Linked DNA regions of Ramlibacter pinisoli. The main gene of each other region encodes a partner of the protein of the gene in region 2 in a complex. Links are inferred from orthologs where the notes say so. Each region holds a gene or a part of one and is shown on either strand. Other genes may lie near its edges. The genes, in order: trxA and trxB.

Evidence for each region.
Region 1: the proteins of trxB (region 2) and trxA are in contact, whole or in part, in a crystal structure (PDB 1F6M), measured with the Escherichia coli proteins. The link is inferred for Ramlibacter pinisoli from one-to-one orthologs.

The regions. Positions count from the first base shown.
Region 1 is NZ_WSEL01000009.1:587,637-599,093, reverse strand. What follows is about bases 6,044-8,797. They hold trxA (thioredoxin TrxA), read right to left. Parts: upstream 7,710-8,797; coding sequence 7,377-7,709; downstream 6,044-7,376. Other genes in these bases: GON04_RS17315 (PD-(D/E)XK nuclease family protein), read left to right, coding at 7,859-8,797; rho (transcription termination factor Rho), read right to left, coding at 6,044-7,144. Also shown: phosphate signaling complex protein PhoU, read left to right, coding at 1-337; phosphate regulon transcriptional regulator PhoB, read left to right, coding at 342-1,052; phosphate regulon sensor histidine kinase PhoR, read left to right, coding at 1,079-2,431; GON04_RS17340 (MATE family efflux transporter), read right to left, coding at 2,382-3,734; GON04_RS17335 (hypothetical protein), read right to left, coding at 3,734-5,422; GON04_RS17330 (type B 50S ribosomal protein L31), read right to left, coding at 5,526-5,786; more of rho, read right to left, coding at 5,879-6,043; more of GON04_RS17315, read left to right, coding at 8,798-10,324; GON04_RS17310 (UvrD-helicase domain-containing protein), read left to right, coding at 10,317-11,457. UniProt on the Escherichia coli protein: Participates in various redox reactions through the reversible oxidation of its active center dithiol to a disulfide and catalyzes dithiol-disulfide exchange reactions.
Region 2 is NZ_WSEL01000003.1:1,693,670-1,705,222, reverse strand. What follows is about bases 5,423-8,272. They hold trxB (thioredoxin-disulfide reductase), read right to left. Parts: upstream 7,398-8,272; coding sequence 6,447-7,397; downstream 5,423-6,446. Other genes in these bases: GON04_RS09395 (Crp/Fnr family transcriptional regulator), read left to right, coding at 7,552-8,226; GON04_RS09405 (serine/threonine dehydratase), read left to right, coding at 5,423-6,360. In the rest of the region: GON04_RS09440 (ABC transporter permease), read left to right, coding at 1-1,764; GON04_RS09435 (hypothetical protein), read right to left, coding at 1,775-2,083; GON04_RS09430 (group II truncated hemoglobin), read left to right, coding at 2,144-2,548; GON04_RS09425 (Smr/MutS family protein), read left to right, coding at 2,562-3,209; RadC family protein, read right to left, coding at 3,220-3,897; GON04_RS09415 (FKBP-type peptidyl-prolyl cis-trans isomerase), read left to right, coding at 3,961-4,425; ispH (4-hydroxy-3-methylbut-2-enyl diphosphate reductase), read left to right, coding at 4,478-5,419; more of GON04_RS09405, read left to right, coding at 5,416-5,422; GON04_RS09390 (DNA translocase FtsK), read left to right, coding at 8,306-10,630; outer membrane lipoprotein periplasmic chaperone LolA, read left to right, coding at 10,676-11,305.

The DNA.
Region 1 (11,457 bases), on a different replicon or contig from region 2:
GGCCTCCGAACTGCGCGTGGCTGCCGACCTGGCCTCCGGGCTGCTGCGCAAGGCCCTCGACGCCTTCGCGCGGCTGGACACGGCCACGGCCCTGGCGATCCTCAAGGAGGACGACCTCATCGACCGTGAGTTCGACGGCTTCGTGCGCAAGCTCATCACCTACATGATGGAAGACCCGCGCACCATTTCCTCCAGTCTCGACCTGCTGTTCCTGGCCAAGGCGCTCGAGCGCATCGGCGACCACGCGAAGAACATCGCCGAGTTCATCATCTATGTCGTCAAGGGTGCCGACGTGCGGCATTCGTCGATGGAGCAGATCGAGTCCGCGCTGCGGTGAACCGATGAAAAGCATGCCCCGCGTCCTGCTCGTCGAAGACGAGCCGTCCATCGCCGAACTGGTGGCGGTGAACCTGCGCCACAACGGCTTCCAGCCCATCTGGGCCGAGGATGGCGATGCCGCGCAGCGCGAGCTCGATGCCGTCCTGCCCGATGTCATCCTGCTCGACTGGATGCTGCCCGGCCAGAGCGGCCTGGCCCTGGCGCGCAAGTGGCGAGGCACCGCCCGCACCAAGGCCGTTCCCATCCTCATGCTGACCGCGCGCGGCGACGAGCCGGACAAGGTGGCGGGCCTGGATGCCGGTGCCGACGACTACATCACCAAGCCGTTCTCCACCCAGGAGCTGCTGGCGCGCATCCGCGCCGTCCTGCGCCGCCGGGCGCCGGAGCAGGCGACGGAGACCGTCACCATCGGCGAGCTCGTCCTCGACACGGCGACGCACCGAGTCAGCTTCCGCGGCCAGCCGGTGAAGGTCGGCCCGACGGAATTCAAGCTGCTCAATTACCTGATGAAGCATCCGGAACGCGTGCACAGCCGCTCGCAGCTGCTCGACAAGGTGTGGGGCGACCACGTCTTCATCGAGGAGCGCACGGTCGACGTGCACGTCAAGCGGCTGCGCGAGTCGCTGGGCGAGGCCGGTGCCATGGTCGAGACCGTGCGGGGGGCCGGCTACCGGCTGACGGCGCAACCGCAGGCAGCAGTGCGCGCCGGCTGAGGCCGGGCAACGGTCTCCTCACTTCCATGGCTTGGCGCGTAGGCAGTTTCTTCCTCCTGCTGGCGGCCGGTGCGCTGGCCGGCTGGCTGGCGGCCGCGGACCGGGGGGCGGCCGTGGGCGTGTTCCTGGGTGCCCTGGTCTGGTTCGGGATCGACGTGGTGCGGGGCTCGCTCGTGCTCGAATGGTTGCGCCGCGGCGCGGCGGAGGAGCCGCCACCGACGTCCGGACTGTGGGGCGAGATCGCCGAGCGCATGCGGCGCGTCCTGCGTGGGCGCCAGCGCGAGGTCGAGGACGCGGAAGCGCGCCTGCGCGAATTCCTGGCGGCGATCCAGGCCTCGCCCAATGGCGTGGTGCTGCTCGACCCCGAGGGGCGCATCGAGTGGGTGAACGAGACGGCGGCCGGCCACCTGGGCATCGACCCGGAGCGCGACCTGCAACAGTTGATCGGGAACCTGCTGCGCGATCCGGCCTTCACGGCCTATGGCGCGCAGGGGGACTTCAGCCGCGACGTGGTCATCGCCGGACGCGCCGGCTCTTCCGCGGTGCCGGCGCGAGTGTCGGTCCAGCTGCACCCGTACGGGCAGGGCCGCAAGCTGCTGCTGTCGCGCGACGTCACGGCCCTCGAGCAGGCCGAGACCATGCGGCGCGACTTCGTGGCCAACGTCTCGCACGAGATCCGCACGCCGTTGACGGTGATGGCGGGTTTCATCGAGACGCTGCAGACGCTGCCCCTCGGCGAGGCCGACCGCACGCGCTACCTGGGATTGATGTCCCAGCAGGGCTCGCGCATGCAGACCCTGGTGAGCGACCTGCTCACGCTCTCGCGGCTCGAAGGCAGCCCGGCGCCAGGGGCCGGTGAGTGGACGCCGGTCGCGTCCTTCCTGGCCCAGTGCGAGCAGGAGGCGCTCTCGCTGGCGTCGGTGCTGGACAAGTCGCTGGACCTGCACTTCGACACCACCGCGCACCACGAGGTGTCGGGCGCGCCATCCGAATGGCTCAGCGCGATGTCCAACCTGGTGAGCAATGCCGTGCGCTATACCCCGTCGGGTGGCGAGGTGGCCGTTGCCTGGCGCGTGTTGCCGGATGGCCGGGGCGAGTTCAGCGTGCGCGACACCGGTCCAGGCATCGCGGCCGAGCACCTGCCGCGGCTGACCGAGCGGTTCTATCGCGTCGACCGCAGCCGTTCGCGCGAAACCGGCGGCACCGGCCTCGGCATGGCCATCGTCAAGCACGTGGTGCAGCGCCACGGTGCGCAGTTGCGCATCGACAGCACGCCGGGCGTTGGGTCCTGCTTTGCCATCACTTTCCCGGCCGGGAGGATGCGCCCGCTCAAGCGAACGAAGGACGCCGGGAGCGGACAACCCGCCACAGCAGGATGAACAAGGTGGCCGCGGTCGCCGCCAGCGCGAAGGCTCCCGCGGCCCAGAACGCCGCCGGCGACTGCATGGGAGCCAGGGTTCCTAGGCCTTGGTAGGCCAGCACGTAGCCGCCTCCCAAGCCGACGCCCCAGAGCAGCACGCAATAGACGACCAGCGGCCGATTGGCGACGCCGTAGCTGCGCAGCACGAAGAAGCTGAGGGCTTGCAGGGCGTCGGCCACGTGGTAGGCCGCCCCCCAGAGCAGGAGGCTGCCCGCGGCTGCGACCACCTCGGGCTTGTCGCCGGCATAGAGGTGGGCGATGGCGTGGCGTCCGAGCAGCACCAGCACCGCGCTGGAGGCTGCCAGCGCGAGGCCCAGCTTGTAGCCCAGGCGCAGGGCCTGGCGCGCCTGGCGCTCGTCGCCGCTGCCGAGCCAGTAGCTCACCCGCGCGCTCACCGCCAGGCCCAGCGAGAGCGGCATCATGTACAGCACCGCCGTGAGGTTGGCCGCTATCTGGTGGCTGGCCGAGGCCTGGCTGCCCAGGCGGGCAATGAACAGGGCCATCAGCGTGAAGGACGTGACCTCCACCATGACCGCCAGGGCAGTGGGCACGCCCAGCCGGGCGAATCCGCGCAGGGTGGCCCCATCGGGCGGCTCGATCCGCTGCCAGATCCGGTAGGGCGCATAGAACGATCCAAAGCGGATGGTGGCGATCGCCAGCACCAGCAGCAGGTACTGGACGATGACGGTGGCCCAGGCGCAACCGGCCAGGCCCAGGGCGGGAACGCCGGCGCCGCCGAAGGTCAGCCAGATCGACAGCGGCACCTTCACCGCCAGCGCACCGGTCTGCAGCCAGGTCACCAGGACCGGCTTGCCCAGGGCCTGGTTGAGCGTGGAGTAACCCCGGAACAGCAGGGCGGCGGGCAAGGCGAGAGCCAGGATGCCCAGGTAGGCCTGCACCTCGCCTTCGAGCGACGGGGGCACCTGGGCCCACTGTAGCAGCGGGCCCGGCCAGCGCAGGACAGCGATGCCCGCGGCCGAGGCCACCAGGCACAGATAGAGCGCCTGCCGCACGGAGCGGCCGACCTCCGCCTCGCGGCCGGCTCCGCGCAGTTGCGCCCAAGCCGGCAGTTGCGCCTGTACCAGGCCGGTCAGCGCCACGAAGATGCTGATGTAGACCGCCGAGCCGACCGAGAGGGCCGCCAGGGCGTCGGTGCGGTAGCGGCCGGCGATCATGGTGTCGGCGACGCCGAACGCCATGGTGGCGAGCTGGCCCACGAGCACCGTCCCCGCGTGGCGGGCGATGGTCCGCAACTCCGCCATCAACTGCCGGGCCGGTGGAAGCGATAGAGCAGGACGTTGTCCTTGGCGTCGGTGGGCCGGCGCACGGTGACGACCGGCGTCCAGCGCTTCATGTCCAGCGCCATCGTGGCGACCGGCTGGTAGTCGGACGCGATCACCAGCCAGGGACAGTCTTCGTCGGCGCCGGCGGCGTGCACCTCGAGCTGGCCATGGAAGCGGAAGGCCGCCACCTGCCCGCGGTTGAGGCCGAACTCCTGGATGCAGGTGGGCCGGCCCATCGCCTGGGTCACCCCTCGCACGACAGGCGCGTAGCTGCGCGCGTAGTCCAGCACCGGCAGCCACAGGGTCATCATCAGGAGCCAGCAGAGGGCAGAGCCACCCGCCGGCAGCACCAGGCTCTTCCACAGGACCGAGCGGTGCCGACCGGCACGCCATTTCACCAGCCAGGCCCAGGCCAGCGTGCCGGCCAGGGCGGCAGCGAAGGCGATGGCGGAGAAGCTCGGAACGAACCCGGGCGCAAGGCGGGCGACGTTGGCGGCGGGCTGGGCCGGCACGCCCGTCTGCAGCGAGATCCAGACGACCCAGATCACCACCGCGCAGCCGGTGAAGAACAGTAGGGTGAACCAGTCGATCAGGGCAGAGACGCTGCGCTTGAGGGTCGGCAGCGCGAACGCTGCCAGGGCCGCGAGCGCCGGCAGGCCGAGCAGCAGCGAACGGTCGGAGGAGGGCGTCAGCAATGTCGAGGCAATGGCGACGGCGGCGAACCACAGCGGCAGGGCGACATGGCGGCTGCTCAACTGCCGGCGCCAGCGCCAGACCGTCCACATCGCCAGGGGCCCCGCCGGCCAGGTGAACCACAGCAGCAGCTTGCCGGCCGCCTGCCAGTCGCGCTGGCCTTGCGGCCAGAGCCGCCAGCGCCAGAGGCCGAGCTGGCCGGCGAGCAGCACCACGACACCGGCCACGACCAGCAGGACGACGGCCGAGAGCCAGGCCGGGCTGTGCGGCGACTCGTCCCTGGCCGGATCGAGCAGCGTGATCGCTCCGCCGCCAATCGCCAGCAGCACGGCGGTGGTCGGGGCGCCACTGAGGGCCAGCCCCACGAGGCCGGCGGCGATCGCCAGCAAGGGAGCTGGCCTGCGGTCGGGCAAGGCGGCCATGCCATAGAAGGCCAGGGCCGAGCAACCGAGCTGCGCCAGGGCGGGCGTCGTTTCATGGCTCAGCTGCGCCAGTCCCAGGCAGGCGATGAGGGCCAGCATGCCGCCGTCGGCGATGGCGCGGGCGTAATCGGTCGGAAGGGCCTCGCCGCCGAAGGCGAACGGGACCGGCTGGGCCCGGGTGGTGCGGGCCAGCTGGTAGATGCCGTACCAGGTGGCCAGCAACGTCAGGACCAGCAGCGCGATGAAGGGAAGCCGGGCGGCCACGTCGGCCGGCAACCAGGCTTGGGTCAGCCGGATGGCCCAGGCGCCCAGCCAGTAGGGCAGCAGTGCGTCGAACTCCGGCGGCTGGCCCAGCAGCGTGGGGGCCAGCCAGTTGGCGGCGCCGGTGGCCAGTTCGTGCATGTAGCCGAACGCCGTGATGTCGGCGTTCTTCCACGGCTCGCGGCCGACGAAGCCGGGCAGCACATAGGCGGCACAGAACAGGAACAGCGCGAGCCGCGGCAGCCGCCGCACGGCGCTCTGGGCGACGATGGCGGGGGTGGGCTGGTTCACGCGCGCGAGTGTGTCATAGGCAGCGGTCCGGGGCTTGCCGCGCCGCGGCAACAAAAAAGGCAGCGCGGTCGCCCGGGCTGCCCTTTTCGTGCGGGACGGCTGCTTACTTGGCGGCCGTCTTGCCGAACTTCTTGAAGAACTTGTCGACCCGGCCGCCCATGTCGTTCACGGACTTCTGGGTGCCCGTGTAGAACGGGTGCGATTCGCTCGAGGTGTCGAGCTTGAACATCGGCAGTTCCTTGCCGTCGTCGGTCTTGCCCATCTCCTTGGTGCTGACGCAGGAGCGGGTGACGAACTTGAACCCGTTGGACAGGTCCACGAACAGGACGTCGCGGTAGTTCGGGTGGATGCCTTCTTTGGCCATGGTCTTCTCCTTCGATCAGGTGCGGGAGCCGGCCCGGGACATCCGGACTACTTTCCGCAAGACAGCCTTCGATTATAGCGCGAGAGCGGTGATCAGCCGCCGCGGCGCATCATGTCGAAGAACTCGACGTTGGTCTTGGTGGCCTTCATGGACTTCAGGACCATCTCCATCGCCTCGATCTCGTCCATGTTGTACATGAACTGGCGCAGGATGCGGGTCTTCTGCAGGATCTCGGGGGCCAGCAGCAGTTCCTCGCGGCGGGTGCCGCTGCGATTGAGCTGGATCGACGGGAAGACGCGCTTCTCGTACAGGCGGCGGTCCAGGTGGATTTCGCTGTTGCCCGTGCCCTTGAACTCCTCGAAGATCACCTCGTCCATGCGCGAGCCGGTGTCGATCAGGGCGGTAGCGATGATGGTCAGCGAGCCGCCTTCCTCGACGTTGCGCGCGGCGCCCAGGAAGCGCTTGGGGCGCTGCAGGGCATTGGCGTCGACGCCGCCGGTGAGCACCTTGCCCGACGAGGGAACGACGTTGTTGTAGGCGCGGGCCAGGCGGGTGATGGAGTCCAGCAGGATCACCACGTCCTTCTTCAGCTCCACCAGGCGCTTGGCGCGCTCGATCACCATCTCGGCCACGTGCACGTGGCGGGCGGCCGGTTCGTCGAAGGTGGAGGCGATGACCTCGGCCTTCACCGAGCGCTGCATCTCGGTCACTTCCTCGGGCCGCTCGTCCACCAGCAGCACCATCATGTGGCTGTCGGGGTAGTTGGCCGCGATCGCGTGGGCCATGTGCTGCATCATCACCGTCTTGCCGCTCTTGGGCGGCGCCACCAGCAGGGCGCGCTGGCCCTTGCCGATGGGGGCGATGATGTCGATGATGCGACCGGTGATGTTCTCTTCGCCCTTGAACGCGTCACGCTCCAGCTTCATCTGCTCCTTCGGGAACAGCGGCGTGAGGTTCTCGAACATCACCTTGTGCTTGTTCTGCTCCGGCGGGCCGTCGTTGACCTTGTCCAGCTTGGTCAGAGCGAAGTAGCGCTCGCCGTCCTTGGGGGTCCTGACTTCGCCCTCGATCATGTCGCCCGTGTGCAGGTTGAAGCGCCGCACCTGGGAGGGAGAGATGTAGATGTCGTCCGTGCTCGCCGTGTAGCTGGTGTCCGGGCTGCGCAGGAAGCCGAAGCCGTCGGGCAGGATCTCCAGCACGCCGTCCGCGAACACCTGCTCGCCGGCGCGGGCGCGCTTCTTGATGATGGCGAACATCAGCTCCTGCTTGCGCATGCGGCCGGTGTTCTCGATCTCCAGTTCCTCGGCTTGTTTGAGGACTTCGGAGACGTGGAGCGCCTTGAGTTCGTTGAGGTGCATGGCTCGACTGCTTTGGATGGACCCCGGTGGGGTCGGGCATTGTTGGGTCGGCGGGGGGAGGTCCTGGAGCCAGGCAGAGGCGCCAGGCGGACCGGGGATCGAACTGACCGCGGCGATGCGGTTCAGCGATTCGTCAGATTATGCAATAAATCCGGGCGGTGGGCGCCGGAACGACAACGGGGCGCTGGCGCGCCCCGTCGGATGGGCCGGGCCGCCGGCCCGGGATGGCCGCTCAGGCCAGTTGCTGGTCGAGGAAGGCCGTGAGCTGCGCCTTGCTCATCGCGCCGACCTTGGTGGCGGCCAGTTGGCCGTCCTTGAACAGCATGAGCGTGGGGATGCCACGGATGCCGAACTTGGCCGGGATGTCGCGGTTCTCGTCCACGTTCATCTTGGCGACCTGCAGCTTGTCCTTGTAGGAGTCGGACACCTCGTCGAGGATGGGCGCGATCATCTTGCAGGGACCGCACCACTCGGCCCAGTAGTCCACCAGGACGGGCTTGCCCGCCTGCAGGACGTCGGCTTCGAAGCTGGCGTCGGAGATGTGCTTGATCAGGTCGCTGGCCATGGGGGGAGTTCCTTTCTACGTGGCGATCGATGGAGTCACGATCGATGCCGCTACAGTCAGGGCATTGTGACAGAAACCAAGGTCCCACACCGGGAGCGGGCGGGTGGGAGGATGCTATGGATGGGATAGCGCCGGACCATCGGTCCGCCGTGCTCTGGGCCCGTGTGCTGGGCCATGTGCGAGGTCTGCTGAGCGATCGCCGCGCGCATGCATCGCGCACCGTGGTGCTGGTGCCGTATGCGCAGCTGATGCCGGTCGCCCGACGCGCCTGGTCGTTGCTGCAGCCCGACGGATTCGCGCCCCGCTTCGAGACCAGCATGAACTGGGCGGCCCGCCTGGGCCAGTCGCCCGGTCCCGACGACCTCGCCTTCGACATGGGCCGCGACGTGCTCACCGCGCGCGGCTGGCTGGAACGCGCCGGGCTCGCGACACGGGCCGGCTCGCTCGCCGGCGCGCTGGTGGAAGCGGCTTGGCAGGCTGCGGCCGCAGCCGCCGCCCGACCGCCCGCCGAACGCGCGGCGTGGGCCGCCCAGGCGCGCCAGGCCGTGTCGTCCGGGCTCGATTCGCCGGTGCTCGCACTCGAGGCGGCCATCGCCCGCATCGCGCTCGAGTGGGCTGCCGCCAGCCGCTACGCCACCGATCCCTTGCTGGACAGCCGCGTGCTCGCAGACCTCGACCTGCTGGTGATCTGCGAAGGCTTCCAGGCTGACGCACTGGGCGGGACCCTGGCTGCCCTCGCCGGCGACAAGGCCGTGCGCCTGTCGCTCGACGGCCCGCAGTCCTCCGGCAAGCTCGCACTCCACCAGGCCGCCGACCCGGCCCAGGAAGCGGAACTCGCGGCGGCCAGTGTGCTGCGGCACCTGGAAGCCGGCCGTGCGCCGGTCGCGCTGGCCGCCATCGACCGCGTGTTGACGCGGCGCGTGCGTGCGCTGCTCGACGGCCGCGGTGTCGCGGTGCGCGACGAGACCGGCTGGAAGCTCTCGACCACGCGCGCGGCCGCCCACGTCATGGGCCTGCTGCGCGCGTGCCGGCATGACGCGTCGACCGATGTGGTGCTCGACTGGCTGAAGAACGCACCCGCGGTCCCGAGCGGCTCCACCTCCGCGCTGGAGCGGCGCGTGCGCCGCGCCGGTCTGCGCGACTGGTCCGATGCGCGCGGCCTGGCCGACGACAGCGTGGCCCTGGCCGACGCCTGGCGCGCCACCCTGCAGGCTGCGCGTCCCCTGCGGCAGTGGCAGGAAGCGCTACGCGAACTGCTGGAAACAACCGGCCACTGGGACAGCCTGCACGCCGACGCGGCCGGGGCGCAGGTCCTTGACGTGCTCGCGCTGTCCGACGCGGCCCAGGCCGAATGGCTCCTGCTTCCCCACGGCAGCCGTCGGCTCACTGCCACGGAGTTCTCGACCTGGGTCGACGACAGCCTCGAGGGCGCCAGCTTCGTCCCGCCGGCTCCCGCCATCGAGGACGTGGTGATCCTGCCGTTCCACCAGCTGCTCGCGCGCGATTTCGCTGCGCTGGTGATGCCCGGCTGTGACGAGGTCCGCCTGCCGGCCGCCCCGGAGCCGCCCGGCGCCTGGACCACCGCCCAGCGCGCCGCTCTCGGACTGCCGTCGCGCGAGGACCTGGCGCGCGAGCAGCAGGCCGGGTGGCGCAACGCACTGCGCGTCCCGCATGTCGACCTGCTCTGGCGCGCCAGTGACGACAGCGGCGAGCCCGTCCTGCCCAGTCCGCTGGTGCAGGCCCTGCGCCTGCAGCAGCCCGGCCTGTCGCCGGCGCCTGATCCGCGCGCCTTGCGGGAGCTCGATGCGCGGCCGGTTGCGCGGCCGCTGCCGGTCGCGCCGTCCCTGCCGGTCGACCCGCTCTCCGCCAGTGCCTACGAGGACCTGCGTCGCTGCCCCTACCGCTTCTTCGCGCTGCGCCAGCTCGGCCTGCAGGAAGCCGCCGAGATCGACGTCGAGGTCGACAAGCGCGACTTCGGCAACTGGTTGCACCTGGTCCTGCGCGACTACCACCGGGCCTTGCAGGACGAGCCCGGCACGGACCGCCTGACCCTGATCGACCGCTGCGCCGCATCGGCGACGTCGAGCGCCGGCCTGGCGGACGGCGAGTTCCTGCCGTTCGCGGCCGCATGGCCGCAGGTGCGCGCCGGCTACCTGGCGTGGCAGGACAAGCACGAGGCGGCCGGCGCCGGCTTCGAGACCGCCGAGACCGAGCACGAGATCCGGCTCGGCGACATCCGGCTGGTCGGCCGCATCGATCGCATCGATCGGCTCGCGGACGGCCGCCGCATGGTCGTCGACTACAAGACCGAGGCCCTGCAGGCCTCCCGCGACCGGGTGAAACTGCCCGACGAGGACACCCAGCTGGCGTTCTACGCGGCGCTGCTGGAGGACGACACACTGGCGGCCGCCTACGTGAACGTGGGCGAACGCGGCGAGACGCACAAGGTGGAGCAGCCCGCCGTCGTCGAAGCCCGGGACGCGCTGGTTGCCGGCATCGTGCATGACCTGGGCCGCATCGCAGCCGGCGCCTCGTTGCCGGCGCTGGGCGAAGGCCGCGTGTGCGAGTTCTGCGCCGCGCGCGGCCTGTGCCGACGGGATGCGTGGCATGGCTGAGGCATCACCCGTGACGGACCTGGCGTACGAAATCGACGGTGTCCGCGTGCCGCCACCGGCGTTCTACGCGGTGGCGTGTGATCCGCGGCGCAGCGTGGCCGTGGAGGCCTGCGCCGGCGCCGGCAAGACCTGGATGCTGGTGTCGCGCATCCTGCGTGCGCTGCTCGACGGCGCCCAGCCGCACGAAGTGCTGGCCATCACGTTCACGCGCAAGGCGGCCGGCGAGATGCGGCAACGCTTGCAGGAGTGGCTGCAAGCCTTCTCGACGGCCGAGCCGGCCGTGCTGGCCGCCGAACTGCAGCTGCGCGGTGTGCCGGCCGCCGAGGCGCAGGGCCTCGCGGATCCCTTGCGCACGCTGCACGCCCGGTTGCTGGCCGGCGGCCGGCCGGTCCAGATCCGCACCTTCCACGGCTGGTTCGCGGCACTGCTGCGCAACGCGCCGCTCGCCACGCTGGAGGCGCTGGGGCTGCCGCCGCGCCACACTCTGCTGGAGGACGACACCGAGGCGGTCGACAAGGTCTGGCGCCGCTTCCATGCCGTGGTGGTCACCGATCCGCAGGCCCGGCGCGACTACGAGGAGTCGGTCGCCGCCCACGGCCGCTTCCAGACCCTGAAGGCCTTGCGTGCAGCCCTGTCCAAGCGGGTCGAGTTCATGCTGGCCGATGGCGCCGGCGTGGTGGCCGGGTCCGTCCAGCCCTTCGCGGCGCTGTTCCCGGATTTCGCCGCCTTCGCCCGCCCGGACGCATCGCTCGCCACGCCGGGCGCTCGCGACCGCTGGCTTGCGCGTGCACGGCTGCTCGGAGCGCAGGAGAACAAGACTCCGCGCAAGGCGGCCGACGCCGTGGTCGATGCCTTCGCGCTCGACGATCCCGGTCAGCGCCTGGCCATGCTGCGCAAGGCGTTCTTCGTTGCCGGCGACGACCGGCTGACGCAGCACCTGGCCAAATACGAGGCAGCCCAGGAAGCCGAGGCGGAGCTGCAGCGGCTGTGCCGCGCCCAGGCGCAGCACGAGGCCTGGCTGCACCACCAGCGCCTGACCCGGCTGTCGCGGCTGCTGGTGCACGAGTTCGCCGCGCTCAAGCGCGACGAGGGCTGGGTCGACATGAGCGACGTGGAACAGGCGGCCCACCGCC
Region 2 (11,553 bases):
CCGGAGATGCGCCAGACGCTGGAGCGGGCGGAGAAGTTCCTCAACCTGGTCGCTCTGCTGGCGGCGCTGCTGAGCGCGGTCGCGGTGGCGCTGGCGGCGCGCGGCTTCGCCACCCGGCACCTGGACGACTGCGCGATGCTGCGCGTGCTCGGACAGCCGCAGAGGACCATCGCGCTGGCGTACGGGCTCGAGTTCGCGCTGGTCGGCCTGGCAGGCAGCGCGCTGGGCGTGGCGCTGGGCTACGCGGTGCACTTCGTGTTCGTGATGCTGCTGTCCGGGCTGGTCGAAGCCAGCCTGCCGGCCGCCACGCTGTGGCCGGTGGCATTCGGGCTCGGCATGGGCCTGACGCTGCTGTTCGCGTTCGGGCTGCCGCCGGTGCTGCAGCTGGCGCAGGTGCCGCCGCTGCGCGTGATCCGGCGCGACGTCGGCTCGCTGAAGCCGGCCTCGGCCGCGGTGCTGGGCATCGGCGTGGCCGGTTTCGCCACCCTGCTGCTGGCGGCCAGCAGCGACCTCAAGCTCGGCGCCATTGCGGTGGGCGGCTTCGCTGGCGCCGTGCTGCTGTTCGCCGTGCTGAGCTGGATCGCGGTGAAGGTGCTGCGCGCCTCGGTGAACGAGGCCACGGCACCGCGCTGGCTGGTGCTGGCGACGCGCCAGCTGTCGGCGCGGCCGGTCTACGCCGTGGTGCAGGTCAGCTCGCTGGCGGTCGGGCTGCTGGCGCTGGTGCTGCTGGTGCTGCTGCGCACCGACCTGGTGGCGAGCTGGCGCCGGGCGACCCCGCCCGATGCGCCCAACCGCTTCGTCATCAACGTCATGCCGGAGCAGGGCGACGCCTTCCAGCAGGCGCTGCGCGCCGCCGGGGTGCAGCGCTACGACTGGTTCCCGATGATCCGCGGCCGCCTGGTGGCGGTGAACGGGCGCGCCGTCGGCCCTGACGACTACGTCGAGGACCGCGCCAAGCGTCTGGTCGACCGCGAGTTCAACCTGTCGCACAGCGCGACCCGGCCGGCGCACAACGCGGTGGTGGCCGGGCGCTGGACGCCCGAGGAGCGTGGCGGCGCCAGCGTGGAGGAGGGCATCGCGCAGACGCTGGGTCTGAAGCTGGGCGACCAGCTGCGGTTCGACATCGGCGGCCTGCAGGCCGAGGCCCGGGTGACGTCGCTGCGCAAGGTCGACTGGGGCTCGATGCGCGCCAACTTCTTCGTCATGTTCCCGGTCAGCCGTCTGCCCGACGTGCCGGTGACCTACATGACCGCCTTCCGCGCGCCAGAGAAGCCGGGCTTCGACAGCGCGCTGGTGCGGGCCTTCCCCAACATCACCGACGTCGACATGACCAGCACGATCAACCAGGTCCAGGCGGTGCTGGACAAGGTGGTGCGGGCGGTGGAATTCCTGTTCGGCTTCACGCTCGCCGCCGGGCTGGTGGTGCTGTTCGCCGCCGTCACGGCCACGCGCGAGGAGCGCGCGCGCGAGTTCGCCATCATGCGGGCGGTGGGTGCCCGGGGGTCGCTGCTGCGCCAGGTGCAGCGGGCGGAACTGGCCGGGGTCGGGCTGCTGGCGGGCTTCCTGGCCAGCACGGTGGCCGTGGGGGTGGGCTGGGGGCTGGCGAAGTACGTGTTCGACTTCGCCTGGACTGCCTCGCCATTGGTGCCCCTGGCCGGGGCGCTGGCCGGCGCGGCGCTGGCGCTGGCGGCCGGCTGGTGGGGCCTGCGCGAGGTGCTGCAGCGTCCCGTGGTGGACACGCTGCGCCGCGCCACGCTCGACTAGGCCGGGAAGGTCAGCGGGCGGCGGCCTTGGCCAGGGCGGCGCGCGCCGCCTGCTCGGCCCGGATGCCGGCGTCCAGCGGCGAGCGGCACAGGCCGGCGTGCTCGTACTGCAGGTTCTCGTACAGCTCGGCCAGTTCGGGGGCGGCCGCCAGCAGGGCCTCGAGGCCGGCATCGTGCGGGTGGTTCTCGAGTTCGGCCGTGATGTGGTGCACCAGCGAGCGGTACTGCTCGGGATCCACGGGCACGCTGCTGCGCTCCAGCCGGCGCAGCACCTGCGCCAGCGTGACCAGGTTGCGGTGGGTGGTCAGCGGGGTGTTCATGCCATGGCAGCTGGGGCCCGGGCCCCGGAATGCAAGCCGCGCGCTGCGACAATGGCAGCCATGCAGACCGAGGACAAGCCGCCGTTCGACACGCCGTACGAATGGATCGGTGGCGAGGAGAAAGTGCGGGCGCTGGTCGAGCGTTTCTACGACCTGATGGACCTGGAGCCGCGCTATGCGGCCCTGCGGGCGGCCCACGCCACCACCCTGGAGAACGCCCGGCAGAAGCTGTTCTGGTTCCTCAGCGGCTGGCTGGGCGGGCCGCAGCACTACACCGACCGCTTCGGCCACCCGCGCCTGCGCATGCGGCACATGCCGTTCGCGATCGGCATCCAGGAGCGCGACCAGTGGCTGGCCTGCATGGACCAGGCGATGGCCGAGACGGGCGTGGACCCGCGGTTGCGCGAGCGGCTGCGCAATTCGTTCTTCCAGACCGCCGACTGGATGCGCAACATCGGCGCCTGAGCCCGCGCCAGCAATGAAGGCCAAGTCGCTCCAGGACCTGCAGGCGATCCAGCGCAAGCTGGCCGAACAGCAGCAGGCCGCCGCCGAGCAGGCAGCGGCGCGGCGCGAGGCACAGCGCAAGGCCGAGGCCGAACGCAACCTGTTCGTGCGCGCCGCCGGCCAGGTGCAGCGGCTGCGCCACCCGCCCCGGGTGCTGCTGGAGCGGGACCAGCCGCCACCGATCCCGGTGCAGCAACAGCTCGACGAGCAGCGCGTGCTGGCAGAGTCGCTCAGCGACGAGTTCGACGCCAGCACCCTGCTCGATGTCGACGATGCCCTGAGCTTCCGCCGGCCCGGGGTCGGCCTGGACGTGACGCGCAAGCTGCGCAAGGGCCACTGGAGCATCCAGCGCGAGCTCGACCTGCACGGGCTGCGGCGCGAGGACGCGCGCGAGGCACTGGCCGGCTTCATCCGCGAGGCGCACCGGCAGGGCGTGCGCTGCGTGCGCGTGGTGCACGGCAAGGGCCTGGGCTCGCCGGGCAAGACGCCGGTGCTCAAGGGCCGCGTGCAGGCCTGGCTGGTGCAGAAGAACGAAGTGCTGGCGTTCGTGCAGGCGCGCGGCGACGAGGGCGGGGCCGGCGCGCTGGTGGTGCTGCTCAAGCCCCAGGGTCCCGAGCGCTAGCCGCAGGCCGTCACAGCAGCCCTTTCTCCGCCATCGACAGGGCCCCGCCGGGCGCCACGATGACGTGGTCGAGCACGCGGACGTCGACCAGCCCCAGCGCCGCCTTCAGGGTCTGCGTCAGCGCCTCGTCGGCACGCGAGGGCTGCACGGTGCCGCTGGGGTGGTTGTGCGCGAGCACGACGCTGGCCGCATGGTGGGCCAGGGCCCGCACCACGATCTCGCGCGGGTAGACCGAGGTCTGCGTCAGCGTGCCGCGGAACAGGATCTCCAGTTCGAGCAGCCGGTTCTGGGCATCCAGGAACATCACCGCGAAGACCTCGTGCGCGTGGCGCGCCAGGTGCAACTGGAGGAAGTGCTTGACGGCATCGGGCGAGCCGAACACCTCCCGGGTGCGCAACTGCTGGGCCATGGCCCGGCGTGCCAGTTCCAGCACGGCCAGCAGCTCGGCGCGCTTGGCCGGGCCGCCCAGCCCCTTGATGCGCTTGAGGTCGGCGGGCCCGGCGTCCAGCAGCCCGGCAAGGCCGCCGAAGGCATCGACCAGCTCCTGGGCCAGCGCCAGCACGCCCTTGCCGGCCAGCCCGGTGCGCAGCAGCAGGGCCAGCAGTTCGGTGTCGGACAGCGCGGCGGGCCCGCGGGCGAGCAGCTTCTCGCGCGGGCGGGCATCCAGGGGCAGGGACTGCAGGGTCACTGCCGCGCCGGCGGCGGGGCAGTGGGCACCCACCTAAAATCGGGCCTGTTCACCGAGAGTTCCATGTCGTCATCCCTGCCCCGCGTCGAGCCGGGTTCCTTCCTCACGCTGCACTACCGCCTGGCCGGTCCGGGCGGCGACATCATCAACACCTTCCGCGACAAGCCCGCCACTTTGACGCTGGGAACCGGCGAACTGTCGCCGGCGGTGGAGCAACGCCTCCTCGGGTTGGAGGAGGGCGCACGCGCCACCTTCGCCATCCCGCCCGGCGAGGCCTTCGGCGAGCGCAACCCGGAGATGCTGCAGTGGGTGGCACGCAAGCTCCTGCTCGAGCTGGGCGACCCGCACGAGCAGTACCACGTGGGCGACGTCGTGCAGTTCCCCACGCCCGACGGGCTGGGCAGCTACGCCGGCGCCGTGCAGCAGGTGGGCCGCGAGGGGCAGCCCGATGCGGTGCTGTTCGACTTCAACCACCCGCTCGCGGGCCAGCCGGTCACCTTCGAGGTGCACCTGATCGGGGTGCTATGAGCCGCGCCGTCGTTCCCCAGGTCGCCCCGGCGTTGCGCGCGGAGGCTCGCGCATGAGCGCCGCCGCAGCCAAGGAAATCCTGCTCGCCGAGCCGCGCGGCTTCTGCGCCGGCGTCGACCGGGCGATCGAGATCGTCGAGCGTGCGCTGGCCAAGTTCGGCGCGCCGATCTACGTGCGGCACGAGATCGTGCACAACACCTACGTCGTCAACGACCTCAAGAGCAAGGGCGCCATCTTCATCGAGGACCTGGCCGAGGTGCCGCCCGGTGCCACCCTGGTGTTCTCGGCCCACGGCGTGAGCAAGGCGGTGCAGGAGGAGGCGCGGCAGCGCGGCTTCCACGTGTTCGACGCCACCTGCCCGCTGGTGACCAAGGTCCACGTCGAGGTCGCCAAGCTGGCCAGGGAAGGCTACGAGTTCATCATGATCGGCCACAAGGGCCATCCCGAGGTCGAGGGCACCATGGGCCAGCTCGAATCGGGCATCCACCTGGTCGAGGACATCGACGATGTCGCCCGGGTGCAGCCGGGCCAGACCGAGAAGCTGGCGGTGGTCACCCAGACCACGCTGTCGGTGGACGACGCGGCCGGCATCGCCGCCGCCGTGCGCCAGCGCTTCCCGGCCATCCGCGAGCCCAAGCAGCAGGACATCTGCTATGCCACCCAGAACCGACAGGACGCGGTCAAGGTGCTGTCGCAGCAGGTCGAGGTGGTCATCGTGGTCGGCAGCCCGACCAGCAGCAACAGCAACAGGCTGGCCGAGCTGGCCCGCAAGCTCGGCGTCGACAGCTACATGGTCGACAGCGCCGACGAGCTCCAGCCCGAGTGGCTGCAGGGCAAGGTGCGGGTCGGCCTGACGGCGGGTGCCTCGGCCCCCGAACTGCTGGTCAACCAGGTCATCGAGCGCATCCGCGCGCTGGGCGCGGTGTCGCTGCAGCGCATGGACGGCGTCGAGGAAACGATGAAGTTCCCGTTGCCCAAGGGCCTGAAGCTGTGAACCGCGACGCCGTCGCGCAGGCCGCGGCGCGGTTGCGCGACGGGCACGCGGGCTTCATCCGCGAGACGCCGCTCTGGCGCCTGCCGGGTGCCGCCCTGGGCATCGAGTGCCGCGAGGTCTGGCTCAAGCTGGAGCAGTTGCAGACCAGCGGCAGCTTCAAGGCGCGCGGCATGCTGAACCGGCTTTTGTCCAACCCCGTCCCCGCCGCCGGCGTCATCGTCGCCTCGGGCGGCAACGCCGGCATCGCCACCGCCGCCGCGGCCCGGGCGCTGGGCGTGCACTGCGAGGTGTTCGTGCCGACCGTGAGCAGCCCGGCCAAGCAGGCCCGGCTGCGCGAGCTCGGCGCGCAGGTGGTGGTGACCGGCGCCGTCTATGCCGAGGCGCTGGAGGCCTGCCTGGCGCGCCAGCGCGCGACCGGCGCCCTGCTCACGCACGCCTACGACCAGCCCGAGGTGGTCACCGGTGCCGGCACGCTGGCCTGGGAGATCGAGCGCCAGGCCGGCGGCCTGCCCGGGTCGGTGCTGGTCAGCGTGGGCGGCGGCGGGCTGGTCGCCGGCCTCGCAGCCTGGTTCGAGGACCGCACCCGCATCGTGGCGCTGGAGCCCGAGCTGGCGCCCACCCTGCACCGGGCGCGCCAGGCCGGCCAGCCGGTCGACGTGGCCGTCAGCGGCATCGCCGCCGATTCGCTGGGCGCCAAGCGCATCGGGACGCTGGCCTGGGAGCTCACGCAGCGCTGGGTGCGCGACGCCCTGCTGCTGCCCGATACCGCGATCCGCGAGGCCCAGCTGTGGCTGTGGAAGGAACTGAAGCTGGCCGTCGAGCCGGCCGCGGCCCTGCCGCTGGCGGCGCTGCGCTGCGGCGCCTACGTGCCGGCGGCCGACGAGGCGGTGTGCCTCATCGTCTGCGGCGCGAACGTGGACCCGGCGACGCTGGTTGGCTGACGCGGCTGTCGCGCCGGGCTTGCCGGCGCCTGAAACTCGTCATGCCGGGCTTGACCCGGCATCCATCCCCAGGCCGTTGGTCGCGCTTATTCCTGCTGTTCCAGGAACCGCTGCGCGTCCAGTGCCGCCATGCAGCCGGTGCCGGCACTGGTGATCGCCTGCCGGTACACATGGTCCTGCACGTCGCCGGCCGCGAACACGCCCGGCACGCTGGTCATGGTGGCGAAACCCTGCAGGCCCGACTTGGTGAGGATGTAACCATCCTTCATCTCCAGCTGGCCCTTGAAGATGTCGGTGTTGGGGTGGTGGCCGATGGCGATGAAGCAGCCCTTGAGGTGCAGGTCCTCGGTGGCGCCGGTCTGGATGTCCTTCAGGCGGATGCCCGTCACGCCGGTGTTGTCGCCCAGCACCTCGTCCAGCGTCTTGAACAGCTTGAGCTCGATCTTGCCGGCCTTGACCTTGTCCATCAGCTTGTCGACCAGGATGGGTTCGGCCCGGAACTTGTCGCGCCGGTGCACGAGGTAGACCTTGCTGGCGATGTTGGCCAAGTAGAGCGCCTCCTCGACGGCGGTGTTGCCGCCACCGACCACACAGGTCTCCTGGTCGCGGTAGAAGAAGCCGTCGCAGGTGGCGCAGGCCGACACGCCGCGGCCCATGAAGGCGGTCTCGGAGGGCAGGCCCAGGTAGCGAGCCGATGCCCCGGTGGCCAGGATGAGCGCGTCGCAGGTGTAGGTGCCGCTGTCGCCGGTGAGGGTGAACGGCCGCCGGCTGAAATCGACCTTGTTGATGTGGTCGAAGACGATCTCGGTCTTGAAGCGTTCGGCGTGCTCCAGGAATCGCTGCATCAGCGCCGGTCCGTCGACGCCGTGGACGTCGGCCGGCCAGTTGTCGACTTCCGTCGTGGTCATGAGCTGGCCGCCCTGGGCGATGCCGGTGATCAGCACGGGGTTCAGGTTGGCGCGCGCCGCGTAGACGGCGGCGGTGTAACCGGCAGGGCCGGAGCCGAGGATCAGGACTTTGGCGTGCTTGGTGGTCATTGTGGTGGAACCTGTGTCGAAAAGCCCACAGGTCGGGTACAGTTCAGGGCGATCGGAGCAAGTATCAACGGCCTGCGGGCCACAAGATGCTTGGGCGTTTCAATCCTGCCGATTGTAAGAACCGATCGCGCAACGCCGCTGTGGAGGGAACCGGATGTCGATGCTGTCCAACCTGGAGCTGATCCGCCGGGTGCCGCTGTTCGCGCTCCTGACGGCCAACCAGGCCGAGTCGGTCGCGGACGCCGTTGCCAAGCGCCGCTTCAAGCGGGGCGAAGTCGTGGTGGAGCAGGGCGAGAAGTCCAACACGCTGTTCATCATCCTCACCGGCCGGGTCCGGGTCGTCACCTCCGACAAGCGCGGCCGTGAAGTCATCCTGGCCACGCTCAATCCCGGCGACTACATCGGCGAGATGAGCCTCATCGACAACGAACCGCATTCGGCCACCGTGCGCGCCGAGGTCCAGACCGACATGCTGGCCCTGGGCCGCACCGAGTTCGCGCGCTGCCTGCCCGAGAACAGCTCGATGGCCTACGCCATCATGAAGGGGCTGGTGCAGCGGCTGCGCCAGGCCGACCGCAAGATCGAGTCGCTGGCGCTGATGGACGTCTACGGGCGCGTGGCCCGTGCGCTGCTCGAGTTCGGCCAGCCCGACCGCGACGGCAACACCACCATCCGCGAGCGCATCTCGCGCCAGGACATCGCCAAGATGGTCGGCGCCTCGCGCGAGATGGTCAGCCGGGTCATGAAGGACCTGGAGGACCGCGGCTTCATCGAGACCCGCGAGGACGGCTCGATGCTCATCAAGGACCGCCTCAGCACGCTGGGCTGAGGCCCCGTTCCGCAGGCGTTGCGGCCACGCCGCGCGCAAGTGGCGCACCGCTGGGGCGACGGGTATCCTCGGCCCACGGATGACGTACTCGCTCAACACCCTCACCCATCCCGGGGCGTCCGCCGCCGGCAGTTCCCGCCCCGCCGCCGTCCGGTTCGCCCACGAGGCCCTGCTCGTCATCGGCGGTGCCGCGCTCGTCTTCTGGCTCCTGGCACTGCTCAGCTACTCGGCCCAGGATCCGGCCTTCTCCACCTCCGGCAGCGGCGCGCCGCTGGCCAACTGGGGCGGCCGCTTCGGCGCCTGGCTGGCCGACGGCAGCTACTTCCTGCTCGGGTTCTCGGCCTGGTGGTGCTTCGCCGCAGGCGTGCGCGCCTGGCTGGCCACGCTGGCGCTGTGGATGCGCGGCGGCGAGATGCCGGCTGCCGGCGGCCGGCATCGCAAGCTGGCGTTCTGGATCGCGCTGGCGCTGCTGCTGTGCGCCAGCACGGCGCTCGAGTGGTCGCGCCTGTACCGCTTCGAGGGCCACCTGCCCGACCATGCCGGCGGCGCGCTGGGCTGGCTCACCGGTCCCGCCGCCGTGAAGTGGCTGGGGTTCACCGGCTCCGGGCTGCTGGCGGTGGCCCTGGTCACCGTCTGCGCCGCCCTGGTGTTCCGCTTTTCCTGGGGCCACGTGGCCGAGCGCATCGGCGCCCGCATCGAGTCGCTGGTGCGGGCCCGGCGCGAGAAGCGCGAGATCGCGCAGGACGTGGCGCTGGGCCAGCAGGCGGCGCGCGAGCGCGAGGAGATCGTGCATGTCGAGCGCGTCGAGAGCGAGGAGCACCATCCCACGCCGGTCCTCATCGAGCCGGTGGTGGTCGAGGTGCCCAAGAGCGAGCGCGTCGCCAAGGAACGCCAGAAGCCGCTCTTCACCGAACTGCCGGACAGCAAGCTGCCGCAGGTCGACCTGCTCGACGGCGCCCAGCAGCGGCAGGAGACCGTGTCGGCCGAGACGCTGGAGATGACCTCGCGCCTGATCGAGAAGAAGCTCAAGGACTTCGGCGTCGAGGTGCGGGTGGTGCTGGCCCAGCCCGGCCCGGTGATCACGCGCTACGAGATCGAGCCGGCCACGGGCGTCAAGGGCGCCCAGATCGTCAACCTGGCCAAGGACCTGGCGCGCTCGCTGTCGCTGGTGTCGATCCGGGTGGTGGAGACCATCCCGGGCAAGAACTACATGGCGCTGGAACTGCCCAACGCCAAGCGGCAGTCGATCCGGCTGTCGGAGATCCTGGGCTCGCAGGTCTACAACGAGGCCAAGTCGCTGCTGACCATGGGCCTGGGCAAGGACATCATCGGCAACCCGATCGTCGCCGACCTGGCCAGGATGCCGCACGTGCTGGTGGCCGGCACCACCGGCTCGGGCAAGTCGGTGGGCATCAACGCGATGATCCTGTCGCTGCTCTACAAGGCCGAGGCGCGCGACGTGCGCCTGCTGATGATCGACCCCAAGATGCTGGAGATGTCGGTCTACGAGGGCATCCCGCACCTGCTGGCGCCGGTGGTGACCGACATGCGGCAGGCGGCCCACGGCCTGAACTGGTGCGTGGCCGAGATGGAGCGCCGCTACAAGCTCATGAGCAAGCTGGGCGTGCGCAACCTGTCGGGCTACAACCAGAAGATCGACGACGCCAAGGCCAGGGAACAGTTCATCTACAACCCGTTCAGCCTGACACCCGACAGCCCCGAGCCGCTCGAGCGGCTGCCGCACATCGTGGTGGTGATCGACGAGCTGGCCGACCTGATGATGGTGGTGGGCAAGAAGATCGAGGAGCTCATCGCCCGCCTGGCGCAGAAGGCGCGCGCGGCCGGCATCCACCTGATCCTGGCCACGCAGCGCCCCAGCGTCGACGTGATCACCGGACTGATCAAGGCCAACATCCCGACCCGCATCGCATTCTCGGTCGGCTCCAAGATCGACAGCCGCACCATCCTCGACCAGATGGGCGCCGAGGCGCTGCTGGGCATGGGCGACATGCTCTACATGGCCAGCGGCAGCGGGCTGCCGGTGCGCGTGCACGGCGCCTTCGTCAGCGACGAGGAAGTGCACCGCGTGGTGGCCTACCTCAAGGAGCAGGGCGGCGAGCCCAACTACATCGAGGGCGTGCTGGAAGGCGGCACCGTGGACGACGAGGGTGGCCTGGGCGACGTGCTGGGCGAGAGCGGCGGCGAGAAGGACCCGATGTACGACCAGGCGGTGGAAGTGGTGCTGAAGAACCGCAAGGCGAGCATTTCGCTGGTCCAGCGGCACCTCAAGATCGGCTACAACCGGGCTGCGCGCCTGGTCGAGGACATGGAGAATGCCGGCCTGGTGAGCGCGATGAACGGCCAGGGCCAGCGCGAGATCCTCGTGCCGGCCCGGGCCGAGTAACCCCTGGTTGCGAACTTCCGGCCTGCTGGGCCGCACCAATACCGCATGAAACGTCTCGCCGCCACGCTGCTGGCCACCCTGGCGCTCGCCGCCCACGCCGACGGGCTCGAAGCGCTCGAGTCCTTCGTCAAGACCGCGCGCAGCGGCCGCGCAGACTTCACCCAGATCGTCACCGCCCCGGCCCGTGCGGGCGAGGCGGCGCGCAGCAAGACCTCCACCGGCACCTTCGAGTTCGCGCGCCCGAACCGCTTCCGCTTCGACTACCGCAAGCCGTTCGTGCAGACCATCGTGGCCGACGGCCAGACGCTCTGGCTGCACGACGTCGACCTCAACCAGGTGACCGCGCGCAAGCAGGCCCAGGTGCTGGGCGCCACGCCGGCCGCGATCGTCGCGGCGGCGCCCGACCTGGCCAGCCTGCAGCGCGACTTCACGCTGCAGGCCGTGCCCGACCGCGACGGGCTGCAGTGGGTGCAGGCCACGCCCAAGTCCCGGGACGGACAGCTCAACGGCGTCAAGGTCGGCTTCCGCGGCAACGAGCTGGCGGTGCTGGAGATCCTCGACAGCTTCGGCCAGCTGTCGGTGATGAAGTTCGACCGCCTGCAGGTGAACACCTCGCTGGCGGCCGACACCTTCCAGTTCAGGCCGCCGCCGGGCGCGGACGTGGTGCGGCAGTAGCCTTGCCCAAGGCCCCCGCCACACCCCACCGGCCGCTCGCCGAGCGGCTACGGCCCCAATCCCTGGGCGAGGTCGTCGGCCAGCAGCACCTGCTGGGCGAGGGCATGGCGCTGCGCATCGCGTTCGAGTCGGGCCAGCCGCACAGCTGCATCCTGTGGGGGCCGCCCGGCACCGGCAAGACCACCATCGCGCGGCTGATGGCCGACGCGTTCGACGCCCAGTTCATCAGCATCAGCGCGGTGCTCGGC